DNA from 4 places in the Priestia sp. JNUCC 25 genome. Region 4 is predicted to be linked to each of the others. Evidence: riboswitches for the same ligand, from Rfam matches in the RefSeq annotation. Region 4 holds a riboswitch; each other region holds the start of a gene.

Region 1 (4,441 bases), 1.2 Mb from region 4:
TCTCCGTTTAAGAGAGCCTTGCGTCAGTCATATTGTTCATAATCAAATATCTTATTATACATTTTTTCAGCTTCTTCATATGTTGAATACACGGCATCATCTTCAGCTAACAAATGATAAGACTCATGTAAAAACAGCGCCTTTTCACCTTTGTTTTCAGGATGTTCAACAATTTCAGCTTGATTAATATTGGCAACGTTTGCCGTATGAGGATTTCGGTAAATAACAAATACTTGATCTCCCACTTGATATTCTTTTTTCTCCACGATCATCATCCTTTTCTTTTTTCTTTACTCGTATGATGTCCGCTTTTGCTCATTTTATCCGGTAAAAACCCTCATAGCATCATCAAGAATTCATACGCTTTTACGCTCAATAAACCGAAAAGGGAGCTCAATTTTCTGAGGAACCTTGCTTCCCACTAATGTAAAAAGCGTTTCGCCCATTTCCTTAAGAGGAAGTTCTATCGTTGTTATTTGTAAATAAGAAGAAAGCGGATGATTATCAAAACCAATGATAGCTAACTCACCAGGAACTGAAATACCCGCTTGTTCGCACTGAGCTTTTATTCCAATAGCTACTTGATCGTTTGTTACTAAAAGCGCCTGAGGCCGATTTTTCATCTGCACTAGTTTTTCCACCACTTTTTCACCATCTGTCACGTTCAAACAGCCTTGAAAAACCCATTCCGGATGATAAGGCTGATTTATTCTTTCTACATATTCTTTGTATGCTTGTTGCCGCTGCAGGCTATTTGTACCCGTCATTCTTCCAATACAGTAGCCAATATCCGTATATCCTTTTTCTTTTAAATACATAAGCGCCTGCTTAAAAGCTGCATAATGATCAACGTATACGGAGCGAATAGAACGATTCTGTACGTTTTCGCACACGGCTATCGGCCCGTGCTGCTGATAATATTCAATCGTGCTCCAGCTGCTTGCTCTAGAACAAACAATCACTCCATCAACTTGCTTTGTTTTCAGCATATGAAGCGCTTCTTCTTCTTTTTTCACATCATAGTTCGTCTGACAAATAACAAGCTGATACTGCTTTTCTAACGCTTTAGATGCCACTCCTTCTAAAAGCAGACTAAAATACGGATGATTAATAAAAGGCAAGACGACGGCAATCATATTTGTTTTCCCTTTTGATAAGTGAACGGCATTAATGTTTTGTTCATAATTAAGTTCGTGAATAACCTGCTCTACCAGCCGGCGTTTCTCTTCTTTTACATACGGATGATGATTTAGCACCCGGGATACAGTCGAAACAGATACACCCGCTTTTTTTGCGATATCTCGGATATTTGTCATGTTTTCACCTTTTTCTCTTGCGCTGAAACGCGTTTCATACTTTATTCTCATTATAAAGTGAAACAGCAAGAAGCTAAACCCGTTACCATCGTGTTTTTATTCATTTACGTAAGGAGGTCATTTCATGGGTATTTTATTATTTATTTTATTATGCGGAATTGAAATTGTAGGAGCGGCTTATGCACTTAAACAAAATGAGACGCTTTGGAAGGAGTTAGATGAAGAAAAGCCGACTGATTTTTTCAAACAGTAAAAAACCCTTAAAAAGAACATTCTTTTTAAGGGTTTCATATTACGCAGCTTCTTTAGATGACTTAGACTTTTTATTTAAACGAGGAAATCCAATTACAATCGCAATGATTCCGCAAACCGCTGTTAACATTGGATAGAATGTAAATGGAATAATCTCAATCGGTGAAACTTTAGCAAATCCTGCTGCGAGAAGCATTTGTGCGCCGTAAGGGATAAGCCCTTGAACGCTGCATGAAAACAAGTCCAGCAGACTGGCTGATTTACGATTATCAATTGAATACTTATCAGAGATTTCTTTTGCTAACGGACCTGCTGTAATAATTGAAATCGTGTTATTAGCCGTCGCTAAATTAGTTAAACTTACCAATCCGGCGATGCTGAATTCTCCGCCTTTTTTTGTTTGAATGCGTCGTGTTAATAAATTCAATAAGAACTGAATACCGCCATTATAGCGAATAAGCTCAACCATTCCGCCAATTAACAGAGATAAAATAATTAACTCTGACATTCCGCCAATACCTTCTGTCACAGTTTTAGCAAGAGAAGAAAGCGTGTAGCTTCCGTCAGCTAATCCAATCACGCCGGCTAGCACAATTCCTCCGGTTAAAATGCTTAATACGTTTGCACCAAATACTGCAGCAATGAGTACGCCGATATAAGGCAAGATTTTAAACCAGCTGAAATCTTTAATTTCTACTGATGACGTGTTTCCTAGCGTCATTACAAGCAATAGAATCACTGTAACAATCGCTGCAGGAAGTACGATAAAAAAGTTTACTTTCAATTTATCTGTCATATTTGTTTTTTGCGTACGAACTGCCGCGATCGTTGTATCAGAGACAACAGATAAATTATCACCAAACATTGCACCGCCAATCACACCGGCTATTGCCAATGTAACAGAAACATGCGCTTGCTCACTGATTCCTACAGCGATAGGTCCCAGCGCAGCAATTGTTCCCATTGATGTTCCCATCGAAATTGAAATGAATGCGCCAATAACAAAGATTCCTGCTACGACTAAGCTTTGCGGAAGCACAGAAAGCGCTAAGTTTACCGTTGAATCCACAGCTCCCATGCCTTTAGCGACTTCAGAAAAAGCACCTGCTAAAATAAAAATAAGCACCATAATAATGATATCAGGATGTCCTGCTCCTTTAGCAAAACGCTCCACTTTTACATTAAGTGAATCTTTGCGGTTCATAGCCAGCGCCACAATGGCTGCAATGATAATGGCTACTAATACAGGCAGCTTATAAAAGTCTCCCGTTATAATTCCTGATCCGACAAACAGGACTAAAAAGACGCCCAGCGGTAACAGCGCCCAGCCGTTTCCTTTTTGTTGTTCCATTCTTAACACCTCTTGTTTACGTAATAAAAAAAGACCTCTTCTTATTGATAAGAAGAGGTCTCTTATTTTGTATCATAAGATTACCCTTCTCATCTTCCAAACGAAACATCGTCTGCTGGATTTGGCACCGCACTGCGTACAGCCAGTTGCCGAGACATCATAGGGCCAGTCCCTCCGTCTCTCTTGATAAGAAGTTTATAGTTGTTTTAAAAATAGTCTTTCACTACTGTAATCTCTTTTTATTTAATTGTCAAATGCTATTTCAGAAAAATATATAGTGCGAAAATTCTCACATCAATTAGCTACGTCTCGTTTTAAAAACGCTGCCCAAGCTACGCCCATAAAGAAGACAAAATGCGCGACTAAGACGAAGATTGAAAATGGAATCGTCATGCCGTCAAACATCGTCTTCATTCCGTCCATATACTGCACAAAGTTTGTGTTGGCGAACAGTAAAAATTTCCCCCACCATAAACCAAACTCTGATACTAGTCCTGTTACAGCTTTTGCCCCGATACTTACGACAATAGCTAGACTTGAAGCAAGCGCGCTGTTTCTAAATAAAGACGACAGCATGAATGCGAACGTCATCATCATAAACGTTTCCATATACGCACTATCATACGTACGCGTAATGTTTTTAAGCAGCTGCGCATCTCCTTCTAGACTGGTAAAGCCAAAGAACAATGCTCCCCATACAAACGAAAAAAGCAAATAGCTCAGTAAATAATACAAGCTAATTAAAATGAGGGTTAGGTACTTGGATGCTAAAATCGTTGAACGTCTAGCAGGACGAATTAAAAGAAGCTTAATGGTACCTGCTTCAAACTCTTTTGCAACCATTGACCCTCCAACAGCAAGAGCAAAAAATTGAACAAGAATGAGCATACCTGAACTAAATGACAGGAAGTTCAAAATGTTGTCTTCTGTTCCTGCACTGTTTGCTACTTTCTTCATTAAAAGAGCCATACAAAGAGTTAAAATACCGATTGTAATAAACGTGACTTTTGTACTTCTTTTATGAAACCATTTCATATGTTCATTTTGAATTAACTTAAGCATGGTGCTCTCCTTCCGTAACGGACATAAACGAATCTTCAAGCGTCTCATACACAGGAGTGATTCGGTAGACTAAAATATTGCTGTCCACTAATTTTTTATTCACAGCTGGAATTTGTTCTTTTACAATCGCCACGTCGATACTATGTGATCTCATCGTTACTTCAAATTCTTGTGATAAAAGATCCGCTGCTTTTTGCGCATCAGACACTTCAAATTCTACGTACATTCCTTGATCTTGACGATTTGGAGATAGATCTTGAATGGCTTTTAACTCACCGTCTTGAATAATGCCAACGCGGTCACATAGTGCTTCTACTTCTTTTAATAAGTGGCTCGCGATTAAGATTGAAATTCCTTCTTCCCTGCAAAGCGTTTGTAAATATGTACGAAATTCTCTCATTCCCGCTGGGTCTAGACCATTTGTTGGTTCGTCTAATAAAAGCAATGCAGGCTTATGTAA
Region 2 (4,441 bases), 1.3 Mb from region 4:
GCACTTTTTTTGCGTACCGAGCGTTGGCAAGTTCTAATACTTCATAATGAGAGGGACTTCCTTTAATAAAATGAACGCGATCACAAATCATGGGATTTTTAGTCAGAGAGTCGTCGATAAGAACAATGTCTTCTTTATGAAATGCGTCGCGATAAGACTCTAACACGAGTTTGGCGCGCTCATTCCACCCAACAACGATGAAGTGATCTTTTCCATAAAATTTTAAATTTCCTTCCAAATAAGCGCTCTCAGCGGAAACAGCAATTTTAGAAAGCGTAACAAAATAAGTGGTAATAAATCCCGTTCCGATCAGGACTAAAATAATTGCAGCTATCCTTCCAATCGTAGTGGTCGGAGCAAAATCACCGTACCCTATAGTAGAGATTGTAATAATAACCCACCAAATTCCTTCAAACACATTCCCAAACGTTTGCGGCTCTAGGAAATGTATAAGCATGCCGAAAAGCAGAACAAGGCAGCCGATAATAAAAAGAAGCCGCACTAAAATAGAACGACGAAAAAGTCGAAATAATAGCCATTCCATCATAAAAAAACCTCCAGTGATTAGTCATAGCCACAGTATGACCATTTTTCACTGAAGGTATAAGATATCTTTATCTTTTTACTTCGTAATATTCAATCCATTCTTTGTCTGGACCGTAGAAAAATAAGTATCTTGCTCCATTTGGCAAAGTTACAATGTTTTCTTCCACAAATGAAACGCCTGCTGATTTTAAACGCTCAAACTCCTCTTCAATTCCGTCTACTGCCAGCGCAAAATGATGAACTTTACCTTCGTTAGGTAAGCTTGAGTTATACCCTTGAATTAACTCTACAATTACATTGCCTTCTAAACCTAGAAAAGCTAGCTTCAAAGACGGATCGGTATGTGGTAGTTTTTCGATGAGCTCTAATCCCACTTTTTGCGTATAGAACTCAATAGATTCTTCTATATCCTTTACTTGAACGCCTACATGTTCAAATTTTAAAATTGTCATATGCATCACCCGTATCTATAGTATGTAAAAACTATGAAATATATTAAAGAGAAAGGATATAGAAGTCAATATAGGGCTGCTTATCAGGAAAGGGCTCTTAAATCATATTTTTGCTGGAGTGAATAGGGTAGAGGCTTCCCTCAAGTGCAAACGAAATTTTGCCTGTTTCTTCAGAGACAACTAAAATTAATGCATCCGATTTTTCCGACATTCCAATGGCTGCACGGTGACGTGTTCCCAATTTTTTGGTCGTTGAAATAATAGACGAGAGAGGTAAAACATTAGCAGCTGAGATAAGCTGATTATTTCTAATTAGGACGGCTCCGTCATGTAAGGGTGTCCCTGGATAGAACAGCGTCTCAACTAGCGTAGCGCTGACAGGAGCTTGAATAGGCATTCCTTTTTGAATAAGAGGGTCTACATTTTGTTCCCGTTCAATGACAATTAAAGCGCCGTGACGTTTCTCAGAAAGGTTATGAATAGCTAAGGACAGAGCAGCATATTCAAATGTATAAGGCGATAAGTAATGACGCAAGTAATAAGAGGCAGCCGTAGCTTGAACATCTTGAAATAACTTTCGCATCTCCTCAAAATCACATAGTATACAATGATCACTCGTGTCTAAATGTTTAACTAAATTAGAGGCTTCAGTTGAAATCTGCTGTAAATATGTTCGCACATTATTTTTAATTGTATCGTCTAATTGAAAAGGTTGTCTCTCCATCTTATATAGCTCCTATCTGTCAGTCAGTGTTATCTGTAATGTGTGCTAATGTGGGTGAATTATCCGTAAAGCTTATAAATCCCTTATTAATTTTATAGAGAGGTTTTGTGTTTTATTTAGCAAGAGAATATAAAAAGTTGGAGAAAAAGAAAGCGTTTTATAAACTGATATGTTCACATTTGGTTTAAATTTACATATGTTGTTTTAAATAAAAGTATAGATATTTCTGTGAATTTAAAGTATAGTTTTCTTATCGGATATATGATTTTTAATGTTGACAAATATTCTAAATATGCTAAAATTTTTAAAAAATGCTTATCAAGAGTGGTGGAGGGATCTGGCCCGTTGAACCCCGGCAACCTGCTTAGCAAGGTGCTAATTCCAGCAAAGTGTGTATCATTTTGAAAGATAAGGTGAAAATTTATTGCCTACCCAGTCTTTCAATATGGAAGACTTTTTATTTTGATATAGCGCAAGCGATAATTTGAGGAGGGACACCAATGACTGTAACCCCCGACTTAAAACAAATCTTTGGGCATGTCGAAGCAAAGTAAGAATTAAATAGTTTCGCTGACTAGACACACTAGAGGCGGTTTTATCCAATTCTAGTGGGTAAAACCGTCTTTTTTTATTGGATAACGCGGATAACTAAGAATTGGAGTGAAGAAAATGGCAGACTTATATACGTACGAAAACTGGAGTGATACGTTTCCAGAGTTCGACAGTGAAGATGAAACAAAAGGAGCCCTTTCAGCATTGCAGTGGGCGTATGATACCTACGGAGATTCAATTATCTATGCATCAAGCTTTGGGATCGAAGGGATCGTGTTAATTGATTTAATTTCAAAAGTGAAAAAAGATGCTGAAATTGTCTTTTTAGATACAGGCGTTCATTTTAAAGAAACATATGAAGTGATTGATGCAATTAAAGAACGCTTCCCTGATTTACGTATTCATATGAAAAAACCGGATTTAACTCTTGCAGAACAAGCTGAAAAACATGGAGATGAGCTTTGGAAGAGTCAGCCTAACTTATGCTGTCAAATTCGAAAAATCATTCCATTAAGAGAATCTCTTGCTCCTTATGATGCGTGGATTTCTGGTTTGAGACGCGAGCAGTCTGAGTCTCGTGCCAGCACGAATTACTTTAATAAGGATGAGAAATTCAAGAAGGTGAAAGTTTGTCCGTTAATTCATTGGTCTTGGAAGGAAATTTGGCGCTATGTGTATAAGCATGATTTACCATATAACAAACTTCATGATCAAGGCTACCCAAGTATCGGCTGTGAACCCTGTACCGCACCTGCCTACAATGTAGACGATTTACGTTCAGGAAGATGGGCAGGTACACAAAAAGTTGAATGCGGATTACACGAATCTTAAATACGAAAGAGCTGAATAAATGATGCTTTTATATGTTGCCTTTATCATTGCGCTTTTTTTTGCAATGAATATTGGGGCAAGCGGTGCAGCAGCAGCTATGGGCGTTTCATACGGCTCCGGTGCGATTAAAAAGCGAAGAGTAGCCCTGTTCATCTGTGCTGTAGGTATTGTGCTCGGAGCCATTATCGGAGGCGGCGAGGTGGTAAAAACCATCAGTTCAGGTATCATACCTGAAAAATTGCTGTCAGTAGAATTAGTTATTATCATTCTGGCTGCTGCAACGCTGTCACTCTTTTTCGCGAATTTAATTGGTATTCCTCTATCAACAAGTGAAGTAACGGTTGGTTCAGTTGTTGGAGTAGGCGTAGCTTATCAATCTCTGTATGTGGAAAAACTTTTAGTTGTCATGTCTTTTTGGATTATTGTTCCGCTAGTTTCATTTGTCATTGCTTTTTTGATTGGAAAAGTGATAAAACGCAGAGCGCATAAAAAAGAAGCAGAGGGAAAGTGGAAAAGAGTTTTAACGATTTTAGTTATAGCGACGGGATTCTTTGAAGCCTTCTCAGCTGGAATGAATAACGTGGCAAATGCTGTCGGTCCTCTAGTAGGAGCTGGATTAATGGATGCCACAACGGGTGTCATAGCAGGCGGATTGGCAGTGGCGCTCGGAGCTCTTTTACTAGGAGGCCGAGTTATTGAAACAAACGGGAAAAAAATTACTCGCTATTCTGTAGGAGAAGGGTGCATTATCTCGGGTACTGGTGCTTCTCTTGTCACAGTCGCTTCACTGTTTGGTTTGCCAGTACCGCTTACACAGGTCACTACGTCTTCTATTATTGGAATAGGAGCAGCGAAAACGGGATTCACGAAAGAACAGCGCGAAGTGGTCATTCAAATGTTAAAGGTTTGGGTGGTATCCCCTGTATTTTCACTCGTAATCTCATATGTTCTTGTGAAATTAGTACTTGAAAGCGACTTATATTCATTTGTGGTGCTAGCTAGCGGATGTATTGCCACAGCAGGTGTTCTAAGCTTGGCTAGAGCGACTAGAAGAAAAAGAGCAAGCTTGCAGTCGGAAAAAGAAAAAATGACTGCGTGATTCAAGTGCTTTTTATTATATTGTGTTAATTATTTAAGGAGGATTTTACAAAATGACAACAATTCAAGCACACGGTGGAGAATTAATTAATTTATATCAACCAACATATGACTACACGTCACTAACAAAAGAAATCGAAGTAGATAACATGGCCCTAAGTGATTTAGAACTAATTGGAATTGGTGCTTACAGCCCAATTACAGGATTTTTAGGAGAAAAAGATTATCAATCAGTTGT
Region 3 (4,441 bases), 2.1 Mb from region 4:
TTTTCGGCTAATGCAATAAAATCTCCTTCGTTTTCTCGATCTTCATCATCGCATACAATAACCACTTTTCCCTTTTTTAACTCTTCAATGGCTTCTTCTACTTTATGAAACATCTCTTTCACCTCACTGTTAATTTGTAAAACCATGCTGCTGCAATAAATCCTTCATGTTACCTGAACGATTCGAGGCGCCAGGGGTTGACTTATTTGTCATCATCTGATGCATATATTTAGCTAACATATCGCATTCAATATTTACCTTGTCTCCTCGCTGTTTGTCTCCAACGACTGTGTGAAGCACCGTATGAGGAATAAGAGAAATAGTAAATGATTGGTTGCTGACATCAAAAATAGTAAGACTTGTTCCGTCTACGGAAACAGACCCTTTTAACATCATAAATTCACGAAGTTCGGGATCGACTTGAATTTCATAATAAAAGGCATTTCCTTTACGTGTTTTGCTTACAATGGTTCCAATTCCATCAACGTGTCCGCTAACGAAATGCCCTCCAAACCGGCCATTTGCAGCCATCGCCCGCTCTAAGTTAACACGTGATCCAACGGTTAGAAGCTGAAGGGTACTTGCTTTAATCGTCTCCGGCATGACATCGACCGTAAATTCATTTTGAGAGTAAGCCGTTACGGTTAAACAAACGCCGTTAACTGAAATACTGTCCCCTAAGTTCACATCTTCTAACACGGTCTTCGCATCAATCGTAAGAACAATTGCTTCTGTGGCCTTTTGAATACGTTTTATTTTTCCAATTTCTTCAATGATACCTGTGAACATTTTCTTCACCTGCTTTGGCGCTATTCCAACTTCTTATACCGTTTTGAAATAGCAGCTGCTTTTTTTTCATATTTATCTTTCCCCCAACCACTGAAAATAAAAAAGCCCCTTGAACAAATGTCCAAGGGGTCGGCTGAGCTGAATCAGTTTTATCTATGCAAAATTCCGCTAATTGTATACGAAATAAACAGTTATATTTTGTGTACAAAAACAAGGGTAGCTTTAAAAAAGGCAAACGTGTCCCTTATTAATTCAACACAAAAAAACAACTGTGCTTCCTGATCCTTCTCCCATCCAGACTTTTACTGTCGGCTCTAGATTTTAACTAGATCCACCGCTAACATACATCGTATGAAAACGGGTCACGGGCTTAAAAGCATACGCTTTATCACCGCCGGTTGGGACTTACACCCGACCCCGAAGGATAATATATTCGACTGCTATAGTCTTATTTGTTTTACATTATAGCAAAGTAAAATCGACTTGTCACATCATTTAACTTCGTTTTTTCACATCTATTCTTTAAAATCCAGCTTTTAGCTTATTTTTTCTTTTTTAATACATAGCATCCATACAAAAGCTAGTCCAATATAGCCAAATATCGGATACAAAAACTCAAGAAGCTGGGCATATCCGAATTGCCCAATAATAAAGCAGGCCAAGATAATAAACGCAAAAGCTTGTTTGTCATTCAGGGGAAGAAATGACTGAAGCTGCTTAGCGATTCCAAATACATTTCCAATCAATGTAGTAAAAATCTCGCCTAACACAACTACCGTAAATAAAACATTCACCCACGCTGAGATATTTTTAACAACGGCACTCATCGGAATATCAAGTTGAAATGAATAAGGCAAATTGGAAAGGGCAAGATGAGTAGAAACAAGCATAAACGTAAGTACACACCCTCCTATTACGGCCCCTTTTTTAATCACGCTCCTATCTTTCACGGAGCTTCCTAATGGAACCAAAACGGCCTGAGCCAAAGCTAGATTTAGGGAAATATATAAAAAGGGACTAACCGCCCACTTCCACTGCGTGACGAGCGTTAAATCCGGCTTCGTTTGAATCAGTGAGAAATAGCTGATATTTGGTACAAAGATGATAAAAGCAAATGAAAGCATCATCGGCACAACAAGAGAATTAACCATTAAAATACCGTTAATTCCTTTTGCGATAAATATATAAGTTAAAACAATTGTAAAAATCATCCCAACAGGAGGCCACAGTCCAAACTGTTCTTTTCCTATTGCCCCCGTACTCGCTAGCATGACTGAAGTTACTCCAAATAAAATGACAATCATTACACCGTTTACCGCTTTTCCAAGCACATCACCAAATAAATATGTATTAAGCTGCTGATAAGAAGAAGCCCCAATTGCGTGCGAAAGCAGCATCATTTTTGAACCTAGCCAAATAAAAAACAAGCCGCTGACCAAAATTCCGACCATTCCAAGTTCCCCGTACTGTGTAAAAAATTGAACGATTTCCTTGCCTGTTGCAAAACCGGCTCCTACAACGGTGCCTACATACGTAGCAGCAACCTGCAGCGTGAGTTTCCACCTTTTCATGCCCATCACCCTTCTACCCTTCATAGTTCACTATATGTAGAAACGATTAAAAAAAGACGAGCCTTTTTACGTGTAAATCTACGCATATCCCAGCGCTTGTACCTTTTCGTTTATTTTTTATTTTTCATTTTCTTTTTGTATTTCTCACAAAAAACTCCTTAACCCCTAACATAACAGTCATTTTTAAACAAAATATACGGATATTTTCCCTTCAGCTTTTAAATTTCCCTCAATATTTGCTGGAAATTCACAATTTACTGTTGTATAATTTCTAAAAATCAGATAAATTATTAAATAAGTATTCTTTCTATTTAAAAAAATATGTTTCAATTATATACAATTGATTCTTATCATGAGAGGTGGAGGGACTGGCCCTTTGAAACCTCAGCAACCAGTCGTTAGAGACATGGTGCTAAATCCAGCAAGCAATTTATTGCTTGGAAGATAAGAAGGCGAAAAAAGTCTTCTTCTTAAGAAGACTTTTTCTATTTTATCGGCATATTGCATAAAACGAATCACTCGTGAAATAGAAGCGGAACAATTTAAGGAGGTTTTGACATGGGGTTACTTGAAGATTTAAAGTCTAAAATTTTAATTGGGGATGGTGCCACTGGTACCCTCCTTTACTCACACGGTATTGACAGCTGTTTTGAAGAACTAAACATCACCAAACCAGAAGAGGTTTCTCGTATTCACAGAGCCTATGTAGAAGCTGGTGCAAACGTTATTCAAACAAATACGTACGCTGCTAATTATCAAAAACTTGCCCGTTATGGATTAGAAGATTCAGTCAAAGACATCAATGTTGCTGGTGTAAAATTAGCGAAACAAGCTGCAAAAGATCAGGCTTACGTGGTTGGTACACTCGGCGGAATTCGTTCTTTCCAAAAAAACGCTATTAGTTTAGAAGAGGTTAAGCGAAGCATTCGTGAACAAATGTTTTGGCTTTTAAATGAAGGCGTGGATGGCCTTTTATTTGAAACATACTATGATTTCGAAGAATTAAAGACCGTTCTTACACTGGCAAGAAAAGAAACGGATAAGCCTATTATTACCCACGTTTCCCTGCATGATATTGGCGTGCTGCAAGATGGCCGTCCTTTAGCAGATGCATTAAAAGAATTAGAAGCGTTGGGAGCAGATGTTGTCGGGCTAAACTGCCGCTTAGGTCCTTATCATATGATTCAGTCTCTTGAAGAAGTACCGCTTCCTGATCGTGCTTTCTTATCTGCTTACCCTAATGCCAGCCTTCCGGCGTATGTGGAAGGAAAGCTGGAATATGAAACTAATGAAGACTACTTTGTAGAAAGCGCGCGTTTATTCCGCGAACAAGGGGTTCGCTTAATTGGAGGATGCTGCGGTACAACACCAGCTCACGTACGCGCAATGTCATCTGCCTTAAAAGACCTGCCTCCGATTACAAGCAAAGTCGTTAAAATGAGACCAGCCGTTACGGTTCAAGAGCGTGAGCAGCAGGATAAACCTCATATGCATGAAATTGTGAAGAAACGCCGCTCGGTTATCGTCGAGCTAGATCCGCCTAAACAGCTTGGTCCGACGAAATTTTTAGAAGGCGCAAAAGCACTTGATAAAGTCGGCGTAGATGCTATTACATTAGCTGATAATTCTCTTGCCTCACCTCGCATCAGCAACTTGGCAATGGCAACACTGATGCAGCAAGAAACAAAAGCACGACCGCTTATTCATATTACCTGTCGCGACCGAAATTTAATTGGACTTCAATCTCATTTAATGGGACTTCATACGCTAGGAATGAATCAAGTGCTTGCAATTACCGGTGATCCGTCAAAAGTTGGCGATTTCCCTGGCGCCACTTCGGTCTACGATTTATCTTCATTTGACTTGATTAGTTTAATCGCTCAGTTTAATGAAGGACTATCTTATTCCGGTAAACCGCTTGGTCAAAAAACCAATTTTTCCATCGCAGCTGCCTTTAATCCAAACGTGCGTCACTTAGACCGAGCCGTTCAGCGTTTGGAAAAGAAAATCGACTGCGGGGCTCACTATTTCATTACTCAGCCTCTCTATTCAACTAAGCAAATTGAAGAGGTATATGAAGC
Region 4 (4,441 bases):
TCTTTAATTTCTTATCATTAAACGTTTTGTAATAAATTTTGTCTGGTTTGTTTTGCGGACTCAACCATGACTTTTAAAGCTTCAACCGTCTCGCTGATTCCTCTTGTTTTAAGGCCGCAGTCGGGATTAATCCAAAATAATGCAGGATCAAGTACCTGCAGAGCGCGGTCAATGTTTCGCTGAAGCTCTTCAAGCTTCGGTACGCGCGGACTGTGGATATCATACACGCCAAGTCCGATTCCTTGATTGTACGTATGTTTTTCAAACGCATAAATTAATTCACCGTGGCTTTTAGACGTTTCAATGGAAATCACGTCGGCTTCAAGCGCTTTGATGGCATCAATAATCTCTTCGAATTCTGAATAGCACATATGCGTGTGAATTTGCGTCTCATTTTGCACCGATACCGTGGCTAGCTTGAACGCATACACCGCAGCGTTCAAGTAGCTGTCCCAGTTTTCTCGTTTTAACGGCAATCCTTCACGCAGTGCCGGTTCATCTACTTGAATCATTGAAATGCCCTGACTTTCAAGTGCTTCTACTTCTTTTCTAAGAGCAAGCGCAATTTGATTTGCCACGTCGTAGCGCGGGATATCATCACGCACAAACGACCAATTTAAAATCGTAATCGGACCCGTCAGCATTCCTTTAACCGGCTTATTTGTTAGAGACTGTGCGTAGACCGTTTCTTTGATCGTCATCGCCTGCTCATACGATACATCTCCGTAAATAAGCGGCGGCTTCACGCAGCGAGAACCGTAAGATTGCACCCAGCCAAACTTCGTAAACTGAAAGCCTCCTAATTTCTCACCGAAGTATTCGACCATGTCCGTACGCTCAAACTCTCCGTGCACAAGGACATCTAAGCCGATGTCTTCTTGAATTTCAATCCATTTTTTTATTTCCTCGTTAATGTACGCTTCATATGCTTCATCGCTTAACTCGCCTTTACGCCATTTTAAACGCTCTTTTCGCACTTCTTTTGTTTGCGGAAAGCTTCCAATCGTTGTCGTTGGAAGAAGCGGCAGTTGAAACGCTTCTTGCTGAACGCGTTGACGTACGTCAAACGGCGCTTGACGCGCTGCTTTATAGCTGTGCAGCTGCTTCAGCTCTTTTTGCACGTCTTGATGATTTCGAAAAGATGAACCATTTAATGCTTGAATCGCCTGTTTGCTTACGTTTATTTCTTCTTCTATCGACTCTTTTCCTTGCTGCACTGCTTTTGTTAAAAGCGTGATTTCCTTTAGCTTTTCATCTGCAAAAGAGAGCGCATTTTTCAATACTGGATCAATGGTTTCTTCATTTTTCACCGTGACAGGAACATGTAATAAACTTGATGAAGGCTGCAGAATCAAACGGTCTTTTGATACGGCTTCTTCAATTTCACTAAGCGTTAAAAGCTGTTCGTCCAAATTTTCACGCCAAATGTTTCGTCCGTCAATCACTCCCGCAGCAAGCACTTTATCAGTTGGAAAACCATATTTATTAAGCGCAGTGAGATTTTCGCCTCGGTCATGCACAAAGTCTAAACCGATTCCTTCAACAGGAAGAGACACAACTTCTTTGTAGTGATCAACGCTGTCAAAATACGTTTGCAAAATGACTTTTACATTCGGTGCCGCTTCCTTCAAAGTTTGATAGACTTCTGTGTAAAGCGCCAGGTCTTCTTTTGATAGCGTTGTAGATAAAATTGGCTCATCTATCTGCACCCACTCTACTCCTTCTGCCTGCAGCTCCGCTAAGATAGTTGCATAAAGTGGAACAAACTGCTCAACTACTTCTTTAAACTCACTTTTTTTATATCCTTTTGACAGCTTCACAAATGTTACTGGACCTAGAATAACGGGCTTTCCTTCAATATTCAGCTTTTCTTTTGCTTCTTTGTAAAACTGAAGCGGGCGATTTTCTACAAGAGACGGCGTACATTCCTCAAGCTCGGGTACGATGTAGTGATAATTTGTGTTAAACCATTTCGTCATCGTAGAAGCTACCGCACCTTTTGTTCCTCTCGCGATATCAAAATACGTTTCAAGCGATACTAGTCCTCCGTCATACTCAAAGCGTTTAGGCACTAAACCAAACATAACAGCTGTATCTAACACGTGATCGTATAAGCTAAAATCGCCGACTGGAATCAATTCAATTCCTGCGTCACGCTGTTTTTTTAGATGCGCTAGACGAAGAGCTTCAATTTCTTGAAGAAAGATACCTTTCTCTAGCTTTCCTGCCCAAAACTGCTCAAGCGCTTTTTTCCATTCTCGTTTTTCACCAATTCTTGGATAACCTAAGTTCGAACTTTTTACACTGCTCATTTTTTCCACTCCCTGTATATTTTTTTATCGGTAAACTAAAAAATCTCTCTTTTCGAAATGAAAAGAGAGATAATACGCATACTTAACTAGAGTTGAGACAGCCTGTTTTTCTCAACACGTATTCCTCACTCCTCTCTATATCCCGTAGAGCTTAAGTGCATACAACAGGCAGGTCTCCTGACTTAGGTTCATAGCTTCCTATCCCTTCCCATTTCAACATGAAACAGTGGTTAATAAGTTGCTCCCCATTACAGTGGCGGGACCGCGCCGGCTTTTCACCGGTCTTCCCTTTTAAGCTGCGTACATTCGTTACACAGCACCTGATGCATTTTTATAAAATTGTCCATTCAAAACATATTCACATAAAATAAAAAGCCTCTCTATCACGAATAGAGAGGCATAGTATCTATGAAATCCTCTCTTATTTTTCAAAGCAGTACGCTTTGCAGGATGTAGCACCTTTTCAACAAGAATGTTAAATGGTTGCCGGGCTTCACAGGGCCAGTCCCTCCGCCTCTCTCAATAAGAGTTTTAATTGTTTATAATATTTTGAATGTAGAGTCATCTTAACACCTTAGATTTATGTTGTCAAAAGAAATTTCAAAAAAATTAGTTTTTAGGAGGCGCTGACGCTAATTTTTGCCTTAACAATTTGTAATCGTCTTTTCGGTGCGTTTCAATTAAATCTTTGGCTCCCTGGTGATATCCTGACGAATAAATATACTCTACCGCTGTTTCGATAAGCTTTCTTTTTTCTTCGGCACACTCCCGGTCCATTAAGGGGAACAGTCTACCTAAAAGGTCATTTAAATCTTCCTTGATAAAACGATCAAGTCCTTCTTGCATCTTTTCGTTTGCCATGATTGCTCCTCCATTTGCTGTGTATGTTCTAAGCCTCTATAAACAGGCATTTCACTGTAAATTTTAAGATAAAGTTAAGTCATTAAACAGTATATCAAGTGAATGTTTTTCTTCAATTACATATGTAATACAAATATATGACAAATATAGAGAATATATCATCATTCATTATCTATTATAACGTTTGACTGAGCCTTCTGCTACAAGGTTTCTGTAAACATTATGCATAATATTCCAAAAATCTGCCTGTGAATTACGGGCAGGCTTTCGGCTAAACATAGCTTTCCATTCTCTTGTTTTTACAAACAATTTCTTCGAGGTCGTCCAAAATCCTTCCAAAGAAGAGGTCCTAATATGTTGTACCTGCTTACAAAAAACTCCATAAAATTATAATTATTTAAAATTAAAGGCGGATCAAAATCAAGAGGAGCACCGGCGCCTCCTGACAATACAAAATCAGTGCCTCTTCCAAACGTAAATGTCCCGTTTCTATTTTTTCTAATAAACTGTTCGTCATATGCATGCACGTGGCTAACGAGAACTTTTTTCACGCGGTGTTCTTGAATTAAATCAAAAAATTCTTGACTTTGAGGAGTCGTTACAGGAAACCCTTCAAGATTTGACCACCGGCCAATATTTGGCTGCGCATGCATGGCTACAACGGTATTACGAGGAGCATCCTCTAGCTGCTGCTCTAAATAATTCAGCTCTCTATCTGTAAATCCGTATATTTTATTCTTGGGACTGATGACATTATTTAATGCGATGCACCGAAAGTTGAAGACAGGAATATCAATGACCCAGTGTACTTTTCCGATAGTGGCTCTGAAGTTTTCGAGATTGCTTTCATCAAGGTACAGTTCATCATGATTCCCTACGCATACAAACATAGGAATGTTTGATGCGATTTTTTCGACAACCTTAACAAAGTGCTCCAAATACTCTTTTTTCCCTGTATAGACGGTGTCTCCCCTATGAATAATAAACAGCGGGTTCAATTCCACCGCCTTTTTTAATACAAGCTCAAATTCACCGCTCATCGTGAAACAATTATCGTTTGGTCCGTCACCTCTGCTGTCGCCCCTAAAAACAAAGTTAAATGGACCGGATTTAATTGTTTAATTCTTTGCTTTAATAACTTTTCAGAACGTTCATGAAGCGTCAAATTCATCAACTAGTTAATCCCCCTATTAATAAATAAATTTAGTTAAAAGTAAACAAGCTTACTTGTTTATATGAGAATTTGTTGACGAAGGTCACTACCTTCT

The links. Region 4 has a riboswitch for S-adenosylmethionine ahead of metE (5-methyltetrahydropteroyltriglutamate--homocysteine S-methyltransferase). Riboswitches for the same ligand answer to the same signal wherever they lie in the genome.
Region 1: linked by a shared signal. The riboswitch ahead of JNUCC25_RS11295 (Na+/H+ antiporter NhaC family protein) and the one ahead of metE (5-methyltetrahydropteroyltriglutamate--homocysteine S-methyltransferase) in region 4 are both predicted to bind S-adenosylmethionine.
Region 2: linked by a shared signal. The riboswitch ahead of JNUCC25_RS24750 (phosphoadenylyl-sulfate reductase) and the one ahead of metE (5-methyltetrahydropteroyltriglutamate--homocysteine S-methyltransferase) in region 4 are both predicted to bind S-adenosylmethionine.
Region 3: linked by a shared signal. The riboswitch ahead of JNUCC25_RS06525 (bifunctional homocysteine S-methyltransferase/methylenetetrahydrofolate reductase) and the one ahead of metE (5-methyltetrahydropteroyltriglutamate--homocysteine S-methyltransferase) in region 4 are both predicted to bind S-adenosylmethionine.

What each region holds. Positions count from the first base shown of each region.
Region 1 covers NZ_CM132211.1:2,225,057-2,229,497, reverse strand. The annotation lists gene JNUCC25_RS11310 (transcriptional regulator SplA domain-containing protein) at 24-272, opposite strand; gene JNUCC25_RS11305 (LacI family DNA-binding transcriptional regulator) at 357-1,316, opposite strand; gene JNUCC25_RS11300 (hypothetical protein) at 1,441-1,569, shown strand; gene JNUCC25_RS11295 (Na+/H+ antiporter NhaC family protein) at 1,609-2,919, opposite strand; SAM riboswitch class I at 3,006-3,112, opposite strand; gene JNUCC25_RS11290 (ABC transporter permease) at 3,214-3,981, opposite strand; gene JNUCC25_RS11285 (ABC transporter ATP-binding protein) at 3,974-4,441, opposite strand, start outside.
Region 2 covers NZ_CM132211.1:4,711,702-4,716,142, reverse strand. The annotation lists gene JNUCC25_RS24765 (potassium channel family protein) at 1-547, opposite strand, end outside; gene JNUCC25_RS24760 (VOC family protein) at 615-998, opposite strand; gene cdaS (sporulation-specific diadenylate cyclase CdaS) at 1,096-1,722, opposite strand; SAM riboswitch class I at 2,035-2,137, shown strand; gene JNUCC25_RS24750 (phosphoadenylyl-sulfate reductase) at 2,392-3,105, shown strand; gene JNUCC25_RS24745 (inorganic phosphate transporter) at 3,125-4,204, shown strand; gene sat (sulfate adenylyltransferase) at 4,257-4,441, shown strand, end outside.
Region 3 covers NZ_CM132211.1:1,278,706-1,283,146, reverse strand. The annotation lists gene JNUCC25_RS06540 (bifunctional 3,4-dihydroxy-2-butanone-4-phosphate synthase/GTP cyclohydrolase II) at 1-113, opposite strand, end outside; gene ribE (riboflavin synthase) at 130-789, opposite strand; FMN riboswitch at 1,068-1,218, opposite strand; gene JNUCC25_RS06530 (YkvI family membrane protein) at 1,326-2,360, opposite strand; SAM riboswitch class I at 2,705-2,811, shown strand; gene JNUCC25_RS06525 (bifunctional homocysteine S-methyltransferase/methylenetetrahydrofolate reductase) at 2,919-4,441, shown strand, end outside.
Region 4 covers NZ_CM132211.1:3,410,840-3,415,280, forward strand. The annotation lists gene metE (5-methyltetrahydropteroyltriglutamate--homocysteine S-methyltransferase) at 18-2,312, opposite strand; cobalamin riboswitch at 2,463-2,651, opposite strand; SAM riboswitch class I at 2,731-2,841, opposite strand; gene JNUCC25_RS17760 (hypothetical protein) at 2,922-3,173, opposite strand; gene JNUCC25_RS17765 (metallophosphoesterase family protein) at 3,473-4,213, opposite strand; gene JNUCC25_RS17770 (hypothetical protein) at 4,210-4,347, opposite strand.